DNA from 2 places in the Streptomyces sp. NPDC058758 genome. Region 1 is predicted to be linked to the other one. Evidence: predicted binding sites of a transcription regulator. Region 1 holds the regulator's gene; the other holds the start of a gene.
The links. Region 1 encodes HspR, which represses chaperone genes until heat shock. Its sites were predicted from a motif close to TTGAGNNNNNNNNNCTCAA; they were not measured.
Positions count from the first base shown of each region.

Region 2: a site for HspR is predicted at 4,926-4,944, ahead of lon (endopeptidase La). Genes of this name have one in related genera too.

Region 1 is NZ_JBHYPS010000033.1:62,573-70,103, forward strand. It holds gene clpB (ATP-dependent chaperone ClpB) at 1-2,037, opposite strand, end outside; gene ACFW6A_RS29925 (TIGR03618 family F420-dependent PPOX class oxidoreductase) at 2,165-2,569, shown strand; gene ACFW6A_RS29930 ((2Fe-2S)-binding protein) at 2,727-3,056, opposite strand; gene ACFW6A_RS29935 (hypothetical protein) at 3,053-3,271, opposite strand; gene ACFW6A_RS29940 (helix-turn-helix transcriptional regulator) at 3,405-4,385, shown strand; gene ACFW6A_RS29945 (hypothetical protein) at 4,382-4,861, shown strand; gene ACFW6A_RS29950 (heat shock protein transcriptional repressor HspR) at 4,992-5,459, opposite strand; gene dnaJ (molecular chaperone DnaJ) at 5,464-6,636, opposite strand; gene grpE (nucleotide exchange factor GrpE) at 6,671-7,285, opposite strand; gene dnaK (molecular chaperone DnaK) at 7,282-7,531, opposite strand, start outside.
Region 2 is NZ_JBHYPS010000005.1:104,192-111,722, forward strand. It holds gene ACFW6A_RS08745 (ATP-binding protein) at 1-382, opposite strand, end outside; gene ACFW6A_RS08750 (response regulator transcription factor) at 379-1,113, opposite strand; gene ACFW6A_RS08755 (spermidine synthase) at 1,174-1,857, opposite strand; gene surE (5'/3'-nucleotidase SurE) at 2,078-3,160, opposite strand; gene ACFW6A_RS08765 (TetR/AcrR family transcriptional regulator) at 3,518-4,159, shown strand; gene ACFW6A_RS08770 (hypothetical protein) at 4,252-4,803, opposite strand; gene lon (endopeptidase La) at 4,967-7,378, shown strand; gene ACFW6A_RS08780 (glutamate--cysteine ligase) at 7,431-7,531, opposite strand, start outside.

The sequences.
Region 1 (7,531 bases):
GAGCACGACGCTGTACGGGCGGCGGCGGACGGCCTCGGTGAGCTGGCCGCCCTCCTCGTAGCCGACGTAGCCGGGGGGCGCGCCGACCAGCCGGGCCACCGAGTGCTTCTCGGAGTACTCGGACATGTCGATGCGGACCATGGCCCGCTCGTCGTCGAAGAGGAAGTCCGCGAGCGCCTTCGCCAGCTCGGTCTTGCCGACGCCGGTGGGGCCGAGGAAGAGGAAGGAGCCGGTGGGCCGGTCGGGGTCGGCGATCCCGGCGCGGGTGCGGCGCACCGCGTCGGAGACGGCCCGGACGGCCTCGGTCTGGCCGATGAGGCGGCGGCCCAGCTCGTCCTCCATGCGGAGCAGCTTCTGGGTCTCGCCCTCCAGGAGGCGTCCTGCGGGGATGCCGGTCCAGGCGCCGACGACGTCGGCGATGTCGTCGGGGCCGACCTCCTCCTTGACCATGGTGTCCTTCTGGACCTCTCGCTCGGCCTCGGTGGCCGCCTCCAGCTCGCGCTCCAGGGTGGGGATCTCGCCGTAGAGCAGCTTGGAGGCGGTGTCGAAGTCGCCGTCTCGCTGGGCGCGCTCGGCGCGGCCGCGGGTCTCGTCGAGCCGTTCCTTCAGCTCGCCGACCCGGTTGAGGGACTGCTTCTCCTTCTCCCAGCGGGCGGTGAGGCCGCGCAGCTCCTCCTCGCGGTCGGCGAGGTCGCGGCGGAGCTTCTCCAGGCGCTGGACGCTGGCCGGGTCGGTCTCCTTGGCGAGGGCCAGCTCCTCCATGCGGAGCCGGTCGACGGAGCGCTGGAGCTCGTCGATCTCGACCGGGGAGGAGTCGATCTCCATGCGGAGCCGGGAGGCGGCCTCGTCGACGAGGTCGATGGCCTTGTCGGGGAGGAAGCGGGAGGTGATGTACCGGTCGGAGAGGGTCGCGGCGGCCACCAGCGCGGAGTCGTTGATCTGCACCTTGTGGTGGGCCTCGTACCGGCCCTTGAGGCCGCGGAGGATGGCGACGGTGTCCTCGACGGACGGCTCGGCGACCAGGACCTGCTGGAAGCGGCGCTCCAGGGCGGGGTCCTTCTCGATGCGCTCGCGGTACTCGTCGAGGGTGGTGGCGCCGACCATGCGGAGCTCGCCGCGGGCCAGCATGGGCTTGAGCATGTTGCCGGCGTCCATGGCGGAGTCGCCGCCCGCGCCCGCGCCGACGACGGTGTGCAGCTCGTCGATGAAGGTGATGACCTGGCCGTCGCTCTCCTTGATCTCGGAGAGGACGGTCTTCAGCCGCTCCTCGAACTCGCCGCGGTACTTCGCGCCGGCGACCATCGCGCCGAGGTCCAGGGAGACCAGCCGCTTGTTCCGCAGCGACTCGGGGACGTCGCCCTTCACGATCCGCTGGGCGAGGCCCTCGACGACGGCGGTCTTGCCGACGCCGGGCTCGCCGATGAGGACGGGGTTGTTCTTGGTGCGCCGGGACAGGACCTGCACCACGCGGCGGATCTCGTGGTCGCGGCCGATCACCGGGTCGAGCTTGCCCTCGCGGGCTGCGGCGGTGAAGTCGGTGCCGAACTTCTCCAGGGCCTTGTACGAGCCCTCCGGGTCGGCGGTGGTCACGCGGCGGCCTCCCCTGGCCTTCTCGAAGGCGTCCTCGAGCCGGCGGGCGGTCGCGCCCTGCCGGTCGAGGACCTGGCCGGCCTGGCCGCCCTTGGCGGCGAGGCCGATGAGCAGGTGCTCCGTGGACAGGAACTCGTCGCCGAGCCGCTTCGCGCGCGCGTCGGCGTCGGCGATGACGGCGAGCAGGTCCCGGTTGGGCTGCGGGGGCGCGACGGTGGAGCCGGTGACGCTGGGCAGGGCGGCGAGCAGCCGCTCCGCGCCCTCGCGGACGGCGGCCTGGTCGGCCTCGACGGCGGCGAGCAGGTCGGTGATGTTCTCGTTGTCCTGACCGGCCAGCAGTGCGAGCAGAAGGTGGGCGGGGGTCAGGTCGGCGTGCCCCTGGGACACGGCGCGGCTGCTCGCCGCGTTCAGCGCGTCCCGGCTCCTGTTGGTCAGTTCGGCGTCCACGTGCGGGGTCTCCTCCTGGGTGCGGTCCTCTGGGTCCTTGTCTGTACTGACTCATACAGCGTACATAAAGTTGAGTCTATTCCGCTCAAGGTATCGGGGCCGGAGGAAGCGGCGGTAGTTTCCGGGCATGGCGACTGACCCGAGGAACCCCACCGACTCGTACCTCAGCTTCTGGCGCGAGTACCACATGTGCACGCTGACCACCCCGCGCCCGGACGGCACCCCCCACGTGGTGGCCGTCGGCGTCACGTACGACCCCGAGAACGGCCTGGCGCGGGTCATCACCAACAAGCACAGCCGGAAGGTCGCGAACGTGCTGGCGGCCGGCGCGGAGGGCGCGCGGGTCGCGGTCTGCCAGGTCGACAAGGGCCGCTGGGCCACCCTGGAGGGCGTCGCCCGGATCCGTACGGAGGAGGCGCGGGTCGCCGACGCCGTGGCGCGCTACGCGGAGCGCTACGGCCGCACCCCGACGCCCAACCCCGACCGGGTCGTCATCGAGATCGCCCTCACCCGGGCGATGGGCCGCGCGTAGCGGAAACGGGAACGGCGGCAGCGGCAGCGGCAGCGGCAGCGGCAGCGGCAGCGGGGCGGAAACGGAAAAGCACAACGGCGCCATCGCGTTTCAGGTCCGCGATGGCGCCGTTGTGTGGGGGAAGCACCTGAGCGATCTACAACGACGGGGGAATCGCTCAGGCGCTGCGGGGGGTGGCGGTGATGGTCTCGGGCTCGAACCGCGCCCCGACCGGCTGGTGGTCGCGCTGGTCCAAGTTGACGAAGATCATGCCGTACCTGATGGCACAGCGGACGGGCCGAGGGGCGCCGCGCGGGCGGCGGAGGCATCGATAGGCGCGAATGTCCTCGTCGTCCTCGCGGACGATGACGATCGGCTCACCGAAGAGAGTGACCTTCAACGACTCGCCACGGCGCGGCACCGCGGTGACGAGGTCGATGAAGTGCCACCCGGACCGGTAGGCACTCGCCATCTCGCGTCGAAAACGAGGGTCTTCGGGAACCGTCATGCCCTCACGGACCCCCATCCGGGATCGGCGGCCGGCGCCACGCCCCAACCGGGATCGGCGAGGGCGACGGCCTGTCGCAGACCCCAGCCCGGGTCCGCCTGCACGACCTTCGTCTGCGAACCCCACCCCGGGTCCTGGGTCACCGTGACCGCGCCCACAGCTGCAGCAGCCATCAGCGCGACACCGACTACGGTGCGTATGAGCTTCTTGGACATGACCGAGCAACCTCACTCGAAGGTGTGTAACTACCTGCTCCCCCGCAAGTCACGACGATCGCTCACTCGTCCCGTTTCCACCACTCGCCCAATGCATCATGTTCCTGTAATGCAAAAGCCTGGGGGTGTACGCATGCGGATAGAGCCTGACGAAAAGGTGCATTCTCACACGCACGCAGACCTGTGCGAACCGGGCACTCGGCTCTATGCGGAGGCCCTCAGGGGAGGCCGGATCGCCCGTTCCGACATCTCTCCCGCTCCCTGCCTGATGGAGCTGGACCTGCTGCGTCCCGACCCCGACGACGCCGAATGGCTCCGCCCGGTGGCCCCTTCGGCCGCCCTCGCCCGCCTCCTCGACCCGCTGGAGAAGGAGATACAGGAGCGGCGGCGCCAGACCGTCACCCTCGCCGACGCCTTCGAACCCTTCATGGCCCTCGGCGCACGCGACCCGTCGATGACCCACGCCATCACCGTCCTCGAAGGCCTGGAGCGGATCAACGACAACCTGGACCGCGCCGTGGCCGAATGCACCTCGGAACTGCTCACGGTACAGCCGGGGAAGGGCCGCAGCGCGCACACGTTCGGCGAAGCCCTGCGCCGGGTGCGGCCGTTGCTCGGCCGGGGCATCAAGATGCGCACCCTCTACCAGCACACCGCCCGCCACCAGCCCATCACCCTGGCGTATCTGGAGCGCATCGGGCCCGAGGTCGAGGTCCGCACGCTGGAGGAGATCATCGACCGGCTCATCATCGTCGACCGCAAGGTCGCCTTCGTGCCGGCGAGCCGCGACCGCACCATCGCCCTCGAACTGCGCCACCAGGGCCTCGTCGAGTACCTCGGCGGGGTCTTCGACCAGTTCTGGCTCCAGGCGACCCCGCTGGACGCGCCCGTCACCTACCAGCCGCAGCTCAGCGGCATCAGCGGCGTCCAGCGCTCCATCGCCGCCCTCCTCGTCGAAGGCCACGTCGACGAGGCCATCGCGCGCCGGCTCGGGATGAACGTCCGGACCTGCCGGGCGCACATCGCCAAGCTCGCGGCCACCCTGGGGAGCGGGAGCCGGGCGCAGCTCGGGTACCTCATCGCCCGGTCCGGGATCCTCGAACGGGACAACTGACCACCGTGCACGCACACATCGCGCTCGACGGCCCCGCCGGCACCCTCCGCGTCACCGGGGCCGGGCTGCCCGCCGTGGAACTCGTCCGGGCCCCGGGGACGCCCGCCGACGCCCACACGCCCATCGGCACCCGCAGGGCCGCCCTGCTGACGCTCACCGTCGACGGCGCGCCCGCCGTGATCCGGCCCGCCCGGGGGCGGCTGCTGCGGCGCTCGTACCGGGTGGACGTCCGCGTCGGCGGCCACCGCTACCGGCTCGTGCCCTGCTCGTACGGGGAGAGCCGGCTCAGCCGGGACGGGCGGCGGATCGGCACCCTGGAGTCCAGCGGCGACGGGCGGGTGAGCGACGCGTGGGACGCCGGGCCCACCCCGCTCGACCTGGCCGTCGGCACCGCGCTGGCCGCCGCCTTCGGCACCGGCGCCGCGCCCTGGTGGGAGACGGTGGGCGACATCGTCGGCGAACTCGTCGCGCCCTGAGGCGCCGCGCCCGGGACGACAGGCCCCGGGACGGCGCGCCCGGAGACGGCACGCGCGGGATGCCGAAACCCCCGGGACGCCGAAACGGCCCCCTCCACCGGAAGGGGGCCGTGCGGTCGCGTACCGGCGGCTACTCGCCGCGCTTCGGCGCCGGCCGCCAGACCACCAGCGCGCTCGCCTGCTGCACGTCCTGGTACGGGACCAGGTCGCGCCGGTAGGAGGCGTGCACCTGGGCCTCGCGCTGCCGCATCGCGGCGGCCGCGCCCTCGACGGCCGAGGAGAGCTCGGCGACGCGGGCCTGGAGCGCGGCGACCTGGTTCTCCAGCTCGATGATGCGCTTGATGCCGGCCAGGTTGATGCCCTCGTCCTGCGACAACTGCTGCACCTGGCGGAGCAGTTCGATGTCGCGGGCCGAGTAGCGGCGGCCGCGGCCGGCCGTGCGGTCCGGGGAGACCAGACCCAGGCGGTCGTACTGGCGCAGGGTCTGCGGATGCAGACCCGACAGCTGGGCCGCCACCGAGATGACGTACACCGGGGTCTCGTCGGTCAGTTCGTACGCCCTGCCGCCGAAGCCCGGCTGCCGTCGTCGTCCTTCCACCGCGTCACGCTCCCTTCGCCGCCTGGAACAGCTCCGCCCTGGGGTCCGTCGAGGCGGTCGCCTCGCGGTAGGTCTCCAGGGCCTCGCGGGCCTTGTCGTCCAGCTCCTTCGGCACCGCGACCTCGACCGTCACCAGCAGGTCGCCGCGCGTGCCGTCCTTGCGGACCGCGCCCTTGCCGCGGGCGCGCATGGTCCGGCCGTTCGGGGTGCCCGCGGGCAGCTTGAGGGTGACCGCGGGGCCGCCGAGGGTCGGGACCTTGATCTCGCCGCCGAGCGCGGCCTCCGTGAAGGAGACCGGGACGGTGACGGTGAGGTTGTCGTCCTTGCGGCCGAAGACCGGGTGGGCGTCGACGTGCACGACGACGAACAGGTCGCCGTGGGGTCCGCCGCGCTCGCCCGGGGCTCCCTTGCCGCGCAGCCGGATCTTCTGGCCGTCGAAGACGCCCGCCGGGATCCGGACCTGCATGGTGCGCGAGGACTTGGCCCGGCCGGAGCCCTTGCAGACCTCGCAGGGGTTCTCGGCGATGAGGCCGCGGCCCTTGCAGTCCACGCACGGGTCGGTCAGCGAGAAGCCGCCGCCGCTGCCGCGCGAGACCTGGCCGGTGCCGACGCAGGTGGGGCACACCCGGGGGGTGCCGTTCTTGTCGCCGGTGCCGGAGCAGGCCGTGCAGGGCTGCTGGCTGGACATCCGCAGGGGCACGGTCGCGCCCTCGATGGCCTCGGTGAAGCTGAGCGTCACCTCGGACTCGATGTCCTGGCCGCGCCGGGGCTGGGTGCGGGCGCCCGCGCCGCCGCCGCGGTTGAACAGGCCGCCGAAGACGTCCCCGATGCCACCGCCGCCGAAGCCGCCGGGCCCGCCCTGGGCGCCTCCGAAGAGGTCGCCCAGGTCGAAGTTGAACGAGCCGCCGGCCCCGGGCCCGCCGGCCCGGAAGCCGCCGTTCCCGAAGAGGGCGCGCGCCTCGTCGTACTCCTTGCGCTTCTTGGGGTCGCCGAGGACGTCGTTCGCCTCGGAGATCTCCTTGAAGCGCTCCTCGGCCTTGGTGTCGCCCTTGTTGGCGTCCGGGTGGTTCTCGCGGGCGAGCTTCCGGTACGCCTTCTTGATCTCTGCCTCGGTGGCGTCCTTGGGGACGCCGAGGACCTTGTAGTAGTCCTTCTCGACGAAGTCCTTCGTGCTCATCGACGTCCCTCCTCCCGCACGCGGGTGTGGCTGCTTACTCGCTGTCCTTCTCGGCGGAGTCGTCCGACTCCTCGGCCTTCGCCTGGGCGCCCGGCTGGGGCTCGGCGACGGCCACGCGGGCGGGCCGGACGGTCCGCTCGCCGATCCGGTACCCCGGCTGCAGGATCGCCACGCAGGTCGTCTCGGTGACGTCCGGCGCGTAACTGTGCATCAGGGCCTCGTGGATCGTCGGGTCGAAGGGCTCGCCCTCCTTGCCGAACTGCTGGAGCCCCATCTTGGCGACGACGGTCTCCAGCGACTCGGCGACCGACTTGAAGCCGCCCACGACCTCGCCGTGCTCCCGGGCCCGGCCGATGTCGTCGAGGACCGGGAGCAGCTCGGTCAGGAGGCTCGCCACGGCGATCTCCTTGACCGTGACCCGGTCCCGCTCGACCCGGCGCCGGTAGTTCTGGTACTCGGCCTGGAGCCGCTGGAGGTCCGCGGTGCGCTCGGAGAGCGCCGTACGGGCCTGGTCCAGCTGGGCCAGGAGAGCAGTGTCCGTCACGTCCCCGGCCGGGGCCGCCGCGTCCTCGGAGGACTCGGCGGCCTCGGCGGCGTCGCCGGAGGGGACGTCGGGCTTCTCCTCGAAGCCCGGAGTCTCCTCGCTCACGCCTGGCCGTCCTTCTTGGGCTCGTCGTCGACGATCTCGGCGTCGACGACGTCGTCGTCGGCCTTGGCCTCGCCGGCGGGCGCGCCGGCCTGGGCGGCCTGCGCGTCGGCGTACATGGCCTGGCCGAGCTTCTGCGAGACGGCCGCGACCTTCTCGGTGGCGGTGCGGATCTCGGCGGCGTCCTCGCCCTTGAGCTTCTCCTTCAGCTCGGCGACGGCGGCCTCGACCTCGGTCTTCACGTCGCCC
Region 2 (7,531 bases), on a different contig from region 1:
CGACCAGTTCCTTGCGATGCCGGTCCACCGCCTCCAGGTCGTCCGCCATCCGGTTGATCGTCGAGGCCAGGTCGCCCAGCTCGTCGCGCCGGTCCGCGCCCCGCACCCGCCGCGAGAAGTCGCCCCGCGAGATCGACCCCGCCACCGTGTTCATCTCGTCCAGCGGCGCCGTCAGCGACTGCGCCACGAACTGCGTGATCAGCAGGGTCGCGATCATCGCGAAGATCGTGATGTACCGGAACTCGGTGGACGTGCGGATCGCCACCAGGGCCAGTCCCGAGGTCAGCAGCACCGCGCCGACGACCAGCGCCCCCAGTTTCGTCTTGATCGAGATCGCGATCCGGCGCCTGGACCCCCCCGGGCGCCGCCCCGGCCGGCTCACGGCGCCGGGGTCTCCAGCGCGTACCCGACGCCGTGCACCGTACGGATCCGCTCGGCGCCGATCTTGCGGCGCAGCGCCTTGATGTGGCTGTCCACGGTCCGGGTGCCGGAGGCGTCCGCCCAGTCCCACACCTCCGCCAGCAGCTGCTCCCGGGAGAGCACCGCGCGCGGGGTGCCGGCCAGGCACACCAGCAGGTCGAACTCGGTCGGCGTCAGGTGGACGTCCTCCGCCCGCACCCGGACCCGGCGCTGCGCGTGGTCGATCTCCAGCTCGCCCAGGCGCAGGATCCCGCTGCGCGGGGTCACCGCGGCGAGCGCGGCCCGCTCCACCCGGCGCAGCAGCACGTGCACCCGGGCGGCCAGCTCGCGCATGGAGAAGGGCTTCGTCATGTAGTCGTCGGCGCCGACGCCCAGCCCGACCAGCATGTCGGTCTCGTCGTCCCGGGCCGTGAGCATCAGCACCGGCACCGGGCGCTGGGCCTGCACGCGCCGGCAGACCTCCAGGCCGTCGAAGCCGGGCAGCATCACGTCGAGGACCATCAGGTCCGGCTGCCACGCCTCGGCGGCCTCCACGGCCGCGGGGCCGTCGGTCGCCGTCTGGACCAGGAAGCCCTCCGCGCGCAGCCGGGCGGAGACCGCCTCCACGATCGTCGCGTCGTCCTCGACGACCAGGACGCGCCGCTGGGCCCCCGGAGTGGCCGCACCCTGGTGAGTGGTGTGTGTCTGCTCCATTGCCCCGCCTCGCGTCGCCGATGTCGGTGCAGCAGCCTAGAGGTACCCGCGGCGTCCCGGCTACGCAGGACGGATGCCGAGGTGGACCACGTCCGGGACGCCCCGGGCAACGGGGACCTCTTCCGTCCGTACCCCGCTGAACCCGGCATTCCGCAAGGACTCTTCGAAATCGGCGGACGGCCGGGCCGACCAGACGGCGAGCACCCCGCCGGGGTTCAGCCGGGCGGCGCACGACGCCAACCCCCTTGCCCCGTAAAGGGATTCGTTGTCCTCGGTGACCGTCCAGTCCGGTCCGTTGTCGATGTCGAGGCACAGGGCGTCGTAGGTGTCGGTGGAGGTCTCCAGGTGCGCCACCAGGTCCGTGTGCAGGATCACGGTCCGCTCGTCGGCGAGGGCGCGGCCGGAGAGCGAGGCGAGCGGGCCGTTCCGGTGCCAGTCGATGATCGCCTCCTCCCGCTCGGCCACCGCGATCCGCCCCCAGCGGGGATCCGCGGCGGCGTGCGCCAGGGAGAAGCCGACGCCGAGCCCGCCGATCAGGACGGACGCGCCGGTCCGCACCGGCTCGGGCAGCGCCTCCATCGCCGCGTCCACGAGCAGCCGCTCGGAGCGCCCGTCGGAGGTGTCCATCAGGAAGGTGCCGTTGGCGATGATCTCGAAGTCGGTGCGGTCCCCGGCGTCCCGGCGCCGCAGGACGACCTCTCCGTACGGGCCCTGGCGGCGGTCGAGGGTGACGGGGCTGTTCATGGGCGGTCACTCCGTGTCTCGTCGTGCGGTACGCGTAGTCCCGGCCATCCTCGCCGAGCCCGCCCGCCCGCGACAAACACGTTACGAAGTCGCGGAGTGACGCTGCGCCCCGCCGGACGGGGCCCCGGCGGCCCGGGGGAGCCGGGGGCGGCGGGACCCCGGCGCGCGGGGCCGCCGGGGCCCGGGACCCGGGTGCGCGGAGCCCGGGCGCCCGGACCCGTCAGGGGCGCGGGGCCTCGCGCTCCACGTACCGCTGGACCGCCTTCAGCTCGCGCCTGGCGTCGACCGGGGTGCCGTAGGTGCGGTCCCAGGTGATCGGGGCGACGGTGACGTGCCCCTTGCCCAGCAGCCAGGTGGAGTCGGCGTCCTCGCGGTTCTCGGCGCACTCGACCCCGTCCCCCTCGCCCCCTTCGCACAGGCCGAGGGCGATGTCGAAGGTGTCGCCCGAGCCGCGCTGTTCGTACGCGTGGTAGGCGACCGCCCCGTCGCCGACCCGGGTCCACACCGGGGCCCCGGCCTTCCGGCCGGCGCTGACGTCCGGGTAGTCGACCTTCAGGGCGAAGGCGGAGGTCAGCAGCCCGCGCTCCTTGAGGCCCGCGACGAAACGGGCGCCGAGCTCGGCGTGCGCCCGGTAGTTCTCGCGCGGGAAGTGCAGCTGGCTCTCGTCGCCGGAGGAGGAGAAGGCGATCGCCGGGACGTCCTGGTCGATCGCGGCGACGGCCGCGCCGACCGTGCCCGAGTCGTTGACGCTCGCGGCGACGTTCGGCCCCGAGTTGATGCCGGTCAGCACCAGGTCGGGGGCGCCCCGCCAGCCGGCCTTGGCCGCCAGGCCGCCGCGCAGCGCCAGCTTCACGGTGTCCGCCGGGGTGGCGCCGGGGGAGTCCGGCGCGCAGCCGCCCTCGGCGACGCACACGCCGAAGACCGCCCCGCCGGAGGGCGCGCCCGCGCAGTCGTCCTCGTACCCGGCGGGCAGGGCGGTACGGCGCTGGACGGTGAGCGCGCCGCCGTTGGTCACGGCCGTGCCCTTGCCGGACTGCACCTGCCAGGGGGCCATCACGACGACGTCCGCCCCCGCGGCGCACATCGCGCGCCGCAGCTCGTAGAGGCCGAGGCCGTCGGAGTTGCTCGCCTTGGCGGCCCTCATGGAGTCGTCGTTGGAGAGGAGGATCCGCAGGCCGGCGAGCGGGCGCGACGGGGGTGCGGTCCGGTCCGCGGTCCGGTCCGCGGCGGGAGTGCTCGCGTGGGCGGTGGCGCCCAGGCCGGCGAGTGCGACTGCTGCGGTCAGCGCGACGGTGCGGCGCATGGCGGTGCGTCCTTTCATGGGCATGACAGATCGGAAGGGATCCGGGGCCCGGCCCCCCACGGGCGGGCCCCGGATCGTCCGAGGGGGCGTCAGGACCCCCGCGGTCCGGGGCCGGATCCCCCGTCCCGGGCCCCGTTCCGGATCCCCCGTCCCGGATCCGCCGTCCTTGGATCCGTCGTCCGGTCTCCCGGATCGGGCTCCGGGCCGTGCCCGGGGCCCGCGCGGGGCTTTCCCGGTGCGGTGCCGGCCTCGGCGGGCTCAGGCTAAGTGCGAAAACCGAGTGGGTACTAGGTTTGTCACGTGTGAGCCGGATCACGTCCCCGGGAGCCCGTGCGCGGCCGCGGCTAAGGTGGCCGCATGCCGGAGAAGAAGGTCGCCGCGCCCGCCAAAAGCCCAGCTCGCGGCAGTTACGCCGTCGGTGACGCCCGCCGCCGGCTGATCCTGGAGACCGCCGTCGACCACTTCGGGAAGTGGGGCTTCCACGCCTCCTCCCTCGCCCGCATCGCCCACGACTGCGGCATCACCCAGGGCGGCCTGCTGCACCACTTCCGCAGCAAGGAGGACCTGCTCCTCTCGGTCCTCGCGCAGAGCGAGGAGCACGACGTCGAGCGCCTGTTCGCCGTCGAGCCGGAGTCGTACGCGGCCTTCCTCGACGCCCTGGTCCGGCTGGTCGAGGACAACACCCGGCGCCCCGGCATCGTCCGCATGTTCAACGTCCTCGTCGGCGAGTCCGGGAACGCCGGCCACCCCGCCCACGCGTACTTCAAGGAGCGGTACGCGCGCGTGCTCGCGTACAGCGTCGAGCGCCTGGAGGAGGCCGTCCGCCGCGGCGAGCTCCGGCCCGGCATCGACTGCCGGGGCATCGCCGAGGAGTACCTCGCCGTCATGGACGGCCTCCAGATCCAGTGGGCCCTCGCCCCGGACTCCCTCGACATGCCCGCCCGGGTGCGGGACTACCTCCGCCGCCAGTACGCGGCGATCCGGGCCGCCGACGCGTAGGCCGCCGCGCCCGGCCCTCCGGCGCCCGGGCCCGCGAGGGCCGCGCGGCCACCGGGGAGGTCGGCGGCGGCTCGCGGGAAGCCGCCGGCGGCTCACGGGGAGGTCGGCGGGCCGCCCCCGGGGAGGGCGTCGAAGACGCGCTGGAGGGCGGCGGGCCGCTCGCCGTCGCCCGCGAAGACCGTCCGGTCGTGGTGCGTCACGGCGTACCGGAAGCCGTCGGCCACCGGCCGCCCGCCCGGCCGCTCGGGCACGCGCGCGTAGGCGGGGTCCTCGAGGGCGGCCCGCAGCTCGGCCAGCTCCTCGGCGCCCATCCGCCCGGTGCGCGGCTCCCCGCCCCGGGACGTCAGGGTCCAGGAGCCGTCCTCCCGCACCATCAGCCGGTTGTCCACCCCGGCGAACCCGCCGCTCACCCCGACCTCGACCAGCACCGCCCCGGACCGGGGGTCCGCCGTCGTCCCCTCGGTCCCCGGGGCGGTCCCGGTGCCCGCCGGGCCGGCCGTGCTCGCCGTGCCCCCGCCCCCGCCGGCCGCCGGCCCGTCGGCATCGGCGCAGCCGCCGACCCCGACGACCAGCGCCGCCACCACCAGGGGCACCGCGCCCCACGCCCGCCCGCGCCCGAACCGCCGCTCCGCACCACGCTCCATGCGCCCGAGCATGCCCGCCCCGGCCCTCCCGCGCAGCCGGAACGCGCGGGGGTGCGGGCGGGCTTCGGGGGTGATCGCTCAGAGCGAACAAAGCGCGGGGAACAATCGTGGGCTCACATGCATTGAGTCGGCATAGCTCAACTTGACTGCCGAAGGGGAGATCATGGCTTCTGAGTCCAAGCCGTCCGTGCCGCTGACGCTGCCTGTGCTGCCGCTCGACGACGAGGTCGTGCTGCCTGGCATGGTGGTGCCGCTCGACCTGTCCGACAACGACGTCCGGGCCGCCGTGGAGGCGGCGCAGGCCGCCGCCCGGGGCGGCACGGGGAAGCCCCGGGTGCTGCTGGTGCCCCGGGTGGACGGGACGTACGCCGCGACCGGTGTGCTCGGGATCGTCGAGCAGGTGGGGCGGCTCTCGGACGGGGACCCGGGGGCGCTGATCCGGGGGATCGGACGGGTGCGGATCGGGGCCGGCACGACCGGGCCCGGCGCGGCGCTGTGGGTGGAGGGGAGCACGGTCGAGGAGAGCGTGCCCGACCCGCTGCCCGGAGCCGTGACCGAGCTGGTCACGGAGTACAAGGCGCTCGTCACCAGCTGGCTGAAGAAGCGCGGCGCCTGGCAGGTCGTCGACCGCGTCCAGCAGATCGACGGCGTCGGCGCGCTCGCCGACAACTCCGGCTACTCGCCCTTCCTCACCGTCGAGCAGAAGGTCGCGCTCCTGGAGGCCGCCGACCCGATCGCCCGCCTCCGGCTCGCCACCGCCCAGCTCCGCGAGCACCTCGCCGAGCAGGACGTGGCCGAGACCATCGCCAAGGACGTCCAGGAGGGCGTCGACAAGCAGCAGCGCGAGTTCCTGCTCCGCCGCCAGCTCGAAGCCGTCCGCAAGGAACTGCGCGAGCTCAACGGAGAGAAGGACGGCGAGGAGTCCGACGACTACCGCGCCCGCGTGGAGGCCGCCGACCTGCCCGAGCAGGTCCGCGAGGCCGCCCTCAAGGAGGTCGACAAGCTGGAGCGGTCCAGCGACCAGTCGCCCGAGGGCTCCTGGATCCGGACCTGGCTCGACACCGTCCTCGAACTGCCGTGGAACGAGCGGACCGAGGACCGGTACGACATCCAGGGCGCCCGGGCCGTCCTGGACGCCGAGCACGCCGGCCTGGAGGACGTGAAGGAGCGCATCACCGAGTACCTCGCGGTCCGCAAGCGGCGCTCCGAGCGCGGGCTCGGCGTCGTCGGCGGGCGGCGCGGCGGCGCCGTGCTGGCCCTCGTCGGGCCGCCCGGCGTCGGAAAGACCTCGGTCGCCGAGTCCGTCGCCCACGCCATGGGCCGGAAGTTCGTGCGCGTCGCCCTCGGCGGCGTACGGGACGAGGCCGAGATCCGCGGCCACCGGCGGACGTACGTCGGCGCCCTGCCCGGCCGGATCGTGCGGGCGGTCAAGGAGGCCGGGTCGATGAACCCCGTCGTCCTCCTCGACGAGATCGACAAGGTCGGCTCCGACTACCGCGGCGACCCCGCCGCGGCCCTGCTCGAAGTCCTCGACCCGGCGCAGAACCACACCTTCCGCGACCACTACCTGGAGGTCGAGCTCGACCTCTCCGACGTGGTGTTCCTCGCCACCGCCAACGTGCTCGAAGCCATCCCCGAGGCGCTCCTCGACCGCATGGAGCTGGTCCGCCTCGACGGCTACACCGAGGACGAGAAGATCGTCATCGCCCGCGACCACCTGCTGCCCCGGCAGCTGGAGCGGGCCGGCCTGGAGCCCGGCGAGGTCGTCCTGGAGGAGGCGTCGCTGCGGAAGCTGGCCGGCGAGTACACCCGGGAGGCCGGCGTCCGGACCCTGGAGCGGGCCGTCGCGCGGCTGCTCCGCAAGGTCGCGGCCCAGCACGAACTCGGCGACCGCGAGCTGCCGTTCACCGTCACGCCCGAGGACCTGCGGGCCCTCATCGGCCGGCCGCACCACGTGCCCGAGTCCGCCCAGGACCCGGCCGAGCGGCGTACGGCCGTCCCCGGAGTGGCCACCGGCCTCGCGGTGACCGGCGCCGGCGGCGACGTCCTCTTCGTGGAGGCGTCCCTCGCCGACCCGGAGACCGGCGCCGCCGGGCTGACCCTCACCGGCCAGCTGGGCGATGTGATGAAGGAGTCCGCGCAGATCGCGCTCTCCTTCCTCCGCTCGCACGGCGCGGAGCTGGAGCTGCCCGTGACCGGTCTCAAGGACCGGGGCGTGCACATCCACTTCCCGGCGGGCGCGGTGCCCAAGGACGGCCCGAGCGCGGGCATCACCATGACGACCGCACTGGCCTCGCTGCTCAGCGGCCGTCTGGTCCGCACCGACGTGGCCATGACCGGCGAGGTCTCCCTCACCGGCCGGGTCCTGCCCATCGGCGGCGTGAAGCAGAAGCTGCTCGCCGCGCACCGGGCCGGCATCACCACCGTGGTCATCCCCAAGCGGAACGAGGCCGATCTGGACGACGTCCCGGCCGAGGTCCTGGAGAAGCTGGAGGTCCACCCGGTGACGGACGTCCGGCAGGTCCTGGAGATCGCCCTGGCCCCGGCGGAGGTCCCGGTCGTGGCGGCCGCCTGACCCGTGCCCCGCGGGGCCCCCGGCACGCACGCGTGCCGGGGGCCCCGTCCGTTCACGCCGGGGTCGTACGGCGCACGGCCTCGACGATCACCGAGGCCAGCGAGGGATCGCCCGCGTGGGCGGCCCGCTGGAGGTCCGCGCCGGTGCCGCGGG